One region of the Trichococcus sp. TS_SC_9 genome, then DNA from elsewhere that is predicted to be linked to it. Evidence: riboswitches for the same ligand, from Rfam matches in the RefSeq annotation. Region 1 holds a riboswitch; the other holds the start of a gene.
The links. Region 1 has a riboswitch for thiamine pyrophosphate ahead of thiM (hydroxyethylthiazole kinase). Riboswitches for the same ligand answer to the same signal wherever they lie in the genome.

Region 1 (3,499 bases):
GCCGCTGCTGTCCGAACCGGCGATCGTCAATACTGTTTTCATGTTTTGCTCATCCTTTCCAATCCGAAAATGAATAGATGTACTGCTCCGTCAACGCTTTGATGCGCTCCATATCCTTTGTTGCCGTCTCATCATGGACGCCGACTACCCGGAAACCGGCTGCCGTTGCCGTTTCGACGGCGTGCAGCGCGTCCTCAAAGATGACGGTCTTCGTGAGGGGCGCCCCAAGGTGTTCGAACGCCCGCTGAAAAATGAGCGGATCCTCTTTGCCTGCCTTTACTTCACTGCTGGTCAGGATGGCGCTGAAATATTTCCGGATGCCCAACCGCTCCAAGGCGCTCTCGGCCAAATTCCTTTCGGTCGCGGTGGCGATGCACATCTTCACATTCTGCTCCTGCAATGTCTGAAGATATTCCGCTGCTCCGGCCTTAAGCGGGACTTCATAACGGTAAAGATCCGCAAGCAGCGTTTCGATTTCCGCAATGATCGTCTCTTCATCTTCACGCAATCCATAGGCCGATTGAAAATATTGTGCGGCTTGCGGCAGGCTCATCGTCTTCAACACATCCTGCAATCCGGAAGCTGGCTGCAGCTTTTTCTGAAGCAAATAATTTTCCCCCAGCCCCTGCCAGATCGGCATGGAATCCAGCAGCGTCCCGTCCAGATCGAAGATGGCAGCTTCCATTGTCATGGCTGCACCATTGCTTCGGCTAACGGGCGCAGTCTCTTCACCGCCGCTGTGATGTCCGGCTGCGCAAAGATGGCGGATACGACGGCAATCCCGTCGATGCCGCTGCCCTTGAGCTCGAGGATATTCCCTTCAGAAATGCCTCCGATCCCCACAACAGGTATGCTCACCGCCCGGCAGATCTGCTGCAGTGTTTCGATCGACAGCGCGTCGACATCCAGCTTCGTCGCTGTCCCGTAGATCGCACCTACGCCCAGATAATCGGCCCCGTTCCGTTCCGCCGCCAGCGCCTCTTCGACGGAATGCGCAGAAACGCCAAGGATTTTCCCCTCGCCGATCCGGCTGCGGACGTCTCCAGCCTGCATATCGCTCTGTCCCACGTGAACGCCATCCGCATCCAGCGCCAAGGCCACATCGACTGCATCATTGATGATGAAAGGGATGCGGTGGCGTTTGGCCACGGCCTGCAGTTCTTTGCCCAGGGAGACAAAGGCATCGAAATCCAATTCCTTCTCGCGCAATTGCACGACGGTAACGCCCGCTTGGATAGCTTCTTCAAGCTGTTCCGCCAAGGACGCGTTCCCCAGCCATTGGCGATCGGTCACCGCGTAAAGCAGCAAATCGTTCTTATCTACTCTCAATTTTAGCGCTCCCTTCCAGTTTTTCGACCGACATCTTGCTGATTTCATCGATGATGTAGCTGCGGTAGGATGAAGTCCCTGCGGCATTGCTTATCATCCTTTCGTAAGCCAGCTCGCCGCTGACTCCCATCAGGCACACCGCTGCCGCCGTGGCATCCAGCAACTGCTCCGGGTTTGCTCCGCAATAGGCTGCGATCAATCCCGACAGCATGCAGCCAGTTCCGGACACTTTTGCCATCCGCGGATGCCCGTTGCGGATGATGTAGGCTTTGTCCCGGTCCGCGACGATATCGATCGCGCCGGTGATTGCGACGACCGCATCATTCCGATCGGCCAATCGTTTGGCGAAAGCGACTGTTGCCTCGAGCGTTTCCTCGGTCACCGCATCACTGATGTCGGCATCCACGCCTTTTGTCGTGCCGCTTCCGGAATGGATCGTCTTCATTTCCGAAATGTTTCCTTTGATCACGGTGAAGGCAATTTCCTCCAGCAAGCTGAAGGTCGCTTCGGTCCTGAAAGGGGATGCCCCCGCGCCCACTGGATCCAAAACGACGGGATGGGCGAGCGCATTGGCTTGGCGCCCTGCCAGCAGCATGGACTCCACGGATCTGCTGTTCAGTGTTCCGATGTTCAGATTCAGGGCGGTGCAGATGCTTGTGATATCCGCGACTTCCTCGGGGGCATCCGCCATGATCGGGGAGCCTCCAGCAGCCAAGAGGACATTGGCGACATCATTCACAGTGACATAATTGGTGATGCAGTGGACCAGCGGTGTCTGTTGCTGTACATTTTCGAATAGCGTATTGAACATGGGTTACCTCCAAATAGTTTGTTTGATGCGACAAAAAAAGCGGGAAATGTCCGAATAGGCATTTCCCGCTGAATGGATTCATTCAATGTTATTTCCCTACGTTGGCATTATCCAAATCAGGTAATAGGTCGAAGTTGATTACTTCCTCTCAGCCTGCTGACACAAGCTCCCTTTTTTCGTATGCAGTTATGTCATCATCTTAGCATATGCGCCATCCTTACTCAAGGATGATTTTGTCGTTTTAATTGTTCATTCAGCCACCTGAAAATATTCGTATAGGCAATTTCACTGACTGTCGCTGCCCGATTATTCAGGAAATACCTTCATACTCTATTAAACGCTTTGTGTTAATCCTCTTAATGCTCGATTTCTACCCGGGATTCATCTCGCTCTGAGTTATTCTGAGATTTTGGCGATCTTTCCTTGGGTTACGTAGACCATCAAAACGGAAATGTCGGCTGGGTTGACGCCGCTGATCCGGCTTGCTTGGGCAATTGTTTCCGGTTGGATCTTCTTCAGATTTTGTTTGGCTTCGTTCGCGATTCCGTTGATGGCATCATAATCGATGTTCGCAGGGATGCGTTTTTCTTCCATTTTCTTCAGCTTGTCCACTTTTTCGACGGCTTTCTTGATGTAGCCAGCATATTTGATCTGCACTTCCACTTGCTTGATGACCTCTTTCGGCAAGGCTACTTCAAACGGCGCAAAAGCGATCAGACCTTCATACTTCAATTCCGGACGCTTCAGCAGGTCAGCAAACAAAATGCCGTCCTTCAGCGGAGCGGAGTTTTGTTCCGCAAGGAAAGCCTGCAATTCTTCAGTCGGTTTCAGACGGGTTTTTTCAAGGCGGGCGATTTCCTTTTCAACGGCCTGTTTTTTCTCCAGGAATGTTTCGTAGCGTTCTTCCGTCACCAAACCGATTTCGCGGCTCATTTCGGTCAAGCGGAAGTCGGCATTGTCATGGCGAAGCAACAGACGGTACTCGGCGCGTGAAGTCAACAAGCGATACGGTTCCATTGTTCCTTTGGTCACCAGATCATCGATCATGACGCCGATGTAGCCATCGCTGCGTTTCAGGATCATTGGTTCTTTCCCTTGCACAGCCAAAGCGGCATTGATGCCGGCCACGATGCCTTGTCCGGCAGCTTCTTCATAACCGGATGTGCCGTTCGTTTGGCCGGCAGTGAACAAGTTCTTCACCAATTTCGTCTCCAAGGAAAGGCGCAACTGATGCGGTTTTACGACATCGTATTCGATGGCATAGCCTGTCCGCATCATTTGTGCATTTTCCATACCCGGTACGGAACGGATCAAATCAAGCTGAACATCCTCCGGCAATGAGGTGGATAAACCCTGCAC
Region 2 (3,499 bases), 290 kb from region 1:
CCGAATGTCCGACTGAAAGCACGATTTGGTTATCCAGGCAATACTTTTCGAAGGCAGTCGCATCACTCGTCTCCGGTGCATAGGTGACCAAACGGATCAAGCCTCCGCTCAAGTCCTGCCACTTGCGCATCAAGGCTGCATCCGGCAGTTTGATATGTTCTTCCGGCTGCGCTCCCTTATGGACGGCGGAAATGAACGGCCCTTCGAGGTGGATGCCTTGGATGACTGGATTTTTTTCCGCGGCCTTGCGGATGCCGGTCAACGCCTTTTCGATATTTTCGGAAGATTGCGTCATCGTCGTTGGAAAATAACTGGTGATTCCTTCCCGGTGCATCGTCACAATCATCCTGTTGATGCCATCCGCATCGCCGTCCATATTGTCCACTCCGTAGCCGCCATGGCTGTGGACATCAATGAAGCCAGGCACCAGTCTGCTTCCTGCCGCATTGATCACTTCCTCGTCAGGTTCGGGAATGTACTCCGACATGTTCCCGACCGCGTTGATTTCTTTTTCGAACCGGACATACCCGTCGACGATGACGGTTTCTCCTGTATACACTTCCGCATGGATGATCACTTTCTTCATGTGTATCCCTCTCTTCTATTCTATTCCGATTCTATTCCGATTTTTTTGAGTAACCCTGCACATTTGCTCTCGTCAGATCCATGTTGTATTTGAAGTTCTCGTCCTGCACCAGGAAGGTCGAAATCACATCGATCAGGTACATCATCCCGAACTGCGTGTTTACGAACGCCGTATTGTTGACGAAACGCGAGTGATAACCAAAGCACGTGACATCCGCCAATTTCGTCAATGAACTGTTTTTGAAGCTCGTCAGGGCGATGATCTTCGCTTTTTTCTGTTTGGCGATTTCCAGTGATGCGATCAATTCAGGTGTCTCGCCTGAATTTGAAATGGCGATCACTAATTCGTCATCCTTGATGATCGAGCTGTTGACGATCATCAGGTGGGAATCCGTGACCCCCGTGACATTCAGCCCCATCCGGATCAGGCGTTGCGCCAATTCGGCCGCCGTGAATCCGGAACTGCCGATGCCGTAAATGACTGTTTTGTTTGCGTTTCTGATCCAATCGACAACCGTTTCGATTGCTTGATCCTCGATCATCTTATTGGTTTCATCGATGACTTGCGTATAATAGCCATAGATATCGTCATAGACGGTCGGCATTTCTTTCAAAGGATGGTCGCTCGCCAATGAACGCAGCGCAATCTTCATATCCACAAACCCATCGATGTTGATGCGTTTACAGAAACGGGTGATGCTGGAGGTCGAAGTCTCCACCTTCGTCGCCAAATCCTTGATGTTCATGTTTTTGATGGATGCTTTGTTCTGCAGAATGTAATCCGCGATTTTTTTCTCATTCCCGGAAAAAGCGGAATAATGGTTTTGGATCTCTTCGATGATTGTCATTTTTCGTTATCTCCTCCAGTTTTGCGCAGCCACCAAAAGCGCGCTCCGTATTTCTTGCCTTCGCCTTTTCCTCTACGCTGATAGAATAACACATGAAAATAGTTTTTTCAATTATTATTTTATGAAAATCATTTTCTTTGTTATTTCTATTGGAGTCACTTTTAGACAGCAAAAAGCCGCCTCTTCCGAGAGCGGCTTCCTTCATGAGCAGATGCTTCAGATTCTGTTCCGGTCCAACACGTTTCTTTTTCCCATTTCCAGGATGATGAAATAAGCCATTCCCGCTCCGATGGCGGAACTGAGCGCGAAGCTCGGCAGGAAGAGCATCAATGCGGCTTCCATACCCATAAAAAACTGCGCAAGCAATGTACTCGCCAACGATCCCAGGATTCCGGTGCCTATCCACTCACCCAGTGCCGCGAAACCGATTTTTTGCGTTCTGGCGTAGAACAGACCTGCGCAAATAGCCCCGATCATGCTGCCCGGAAAGGCAAAGACGGTCCCTGTTCCCAACAGGTTGCGCAGCAAAGAAACACTGAAGGCCTGCAGGACGGCATACCCCGGTCCTAACCAGACAGCGGTCAATACGTTCAAAAGATGCTGCACCGGCGCTACTTTTGCAATGCCGATCGGAATGACGAAGATGCTGTTGCTGACCACCCCCATGGCGATGATCAAGGCAGTGGTGACTAATTTTTTTGTGTTCATAATGTTTTCCCCTTTTCAGTTTGATTTGTTCTTTTTGCAGCCTGATCTTTCCGAACCGTTTCCCTCCTCCAGAATTGAATGAAAATAAAAAGACACCTCCCCTGAGATGTCTTGGATATACGTACGGACTCCAGACCAAACTCAGTTCCCTCCGCCAGTACGAACTGGATCAGGTTTGAAGGGTTCCGACAGTGTCGGTCTCAGCGCTCGCGCGCACCCCTACTGAAATTAAAAAACGTTATATGATCTGATGCGAAAATCAGAAAATACAACGTTTTGATGTCTATTTATGCGAATAGTCAAACGCCACATTCCCTACGCTAGCATGAACTAGATCAGGTACAAAGAGTTCCGACAATGTCGGTCTCAGCGCAGTTGCGCACCCCCAGTGTTTCTCACTCAATTCTAACCAATAAGCTGCGGAAACGCAACCCTATTCTGAAGCTTGCTCTCCCGCAGCGCTCGGATCCAGCACGATGACTTTCCCGAAACTGTCCTGGCTCTGCAAAAAGGCATGGGCTTGGGCAACCTCTTCGAGCGTGAATACTTTCTCGGGCTCCACTGCAACGCCTTTCCCCTCAATGTAAGCCAGCAGTTCATTCAGCTTTTCGCCGGAGACGTCACTTGAATGGAAAGTAGTCAAATAGCTATTGTGCTTCAATTCCATGATGGGATCGAAATCCTCCAGGAACCATTTCCCGCCCAGTTGACCGGTGCTGCAGACAATGCCGGCTTCCCTGATATGGGAAAGGCTGTCCTTGAGCGTCGCAGGCCCGATCAATTCCAAAATCTTGTCGAAAGTCTCTTCCGTTTCCAACACGCCGTTGCGGTCTTCGATGTAGTCGGTGAAGCCGGCTTCCTTCAGTCGCTGACCTTTGTCGGCTTTCCGCGTGCTCCCGTAAATCCTGATATCCGGGAATTGGGCCCTGACCAACTTGGCAAAGGCAACCCCCACACCACTCGTTGCCCCCCGAACCAAAATTTGATCGGATGTTTGGATCCGCAGATTCTTCATGGAACCGAAAGCCGTATAGTAGGTTTCCGGAATGGCCGCCAGTTGGGACCAAGGTAAATTGGTGTGGATGGGGTAGATTTGGTCATTCGGCAACAGGACATATTCCGCATAACTCCCGTCGAAGGCTCTCCCCATCTCACCCATGATCGACACCACTTTTTGACCGAGCGGCAATTTTTCTTCGTCGCTCGTCCGTTCCACTATCCCTACACATTCAATCCCTAAAATACGGGGAAACGTGACCGAAGGGGATTTCCCCTCCCGCGTAAAGATTTCCGAATGGTTGATGCCGAAGCCCATGACTTTCACGAGCGACCAGCCTTCCCGTATTTCCGGAAGAGGA

Region 2: linked by a shared signal. The riboswitch ahead of thiW (energy coupling factor transporter S component ThiW) and the one ahead of thiM (hydroxyethylthiazole kinase) in region 1 are both predicted to bind thiamine pyrophosphate.

What each region holds. Positions count from the first base shown of each region.
Region 1 covers NZ_CM149591.1:924,465-927,963, forward strand. Annotated here, with positions in the region: gene thiD (bifunctional hydroxymethylpyrimidine kinase/phosphomethylpyrimidine kinase) at 1-42, opposite strand, end outside; gene AC0J5I_RS04275 (HAD family hydrolase) at 50-691, opposite strand; gene thiE (thiamine phosphate synthase) at 688-1,329, opposite strand; gene thiM (hydroxyethylthiazole kinase) at 1,316-2,140, opposite strand; TPP riboswitch at 2,216-2,323, opposite strand; gene mnmG (tRNA uridine-5-carboxymethylaminomethyl(34) synthesis enzyme MnmG) at 2,537-3,499, opposite strand, start outside.
Region 2 covers NZ_CM149591.1:632,834-636,332, forward strand. Annotated here, with positions in the region: gene nagA (N-acetylglucosamine-6-phosphate deacetylase) at 1-586, opposite strand, end outside; gene AC0J5I_RS02840 (MurR/RpiR family transcriptional regulator) at 618-1,433, opposite strand; gene AC0J5I_RS02845 (hypothetical protein) at 1,381-1,638, opposite strand; gene thiW (energy coupling factor transporter S component ThiW) at 1,650-2,141, opposite strand; TPP riboswitch at 2,271-2,372, opposite strand; TPP riboswitch at 2,436-2,538, opposite strand; gene AC0J5I_RS02855 (zinc-binding dehydrogenase) at 2,575-3,499, opposite strand, start outside.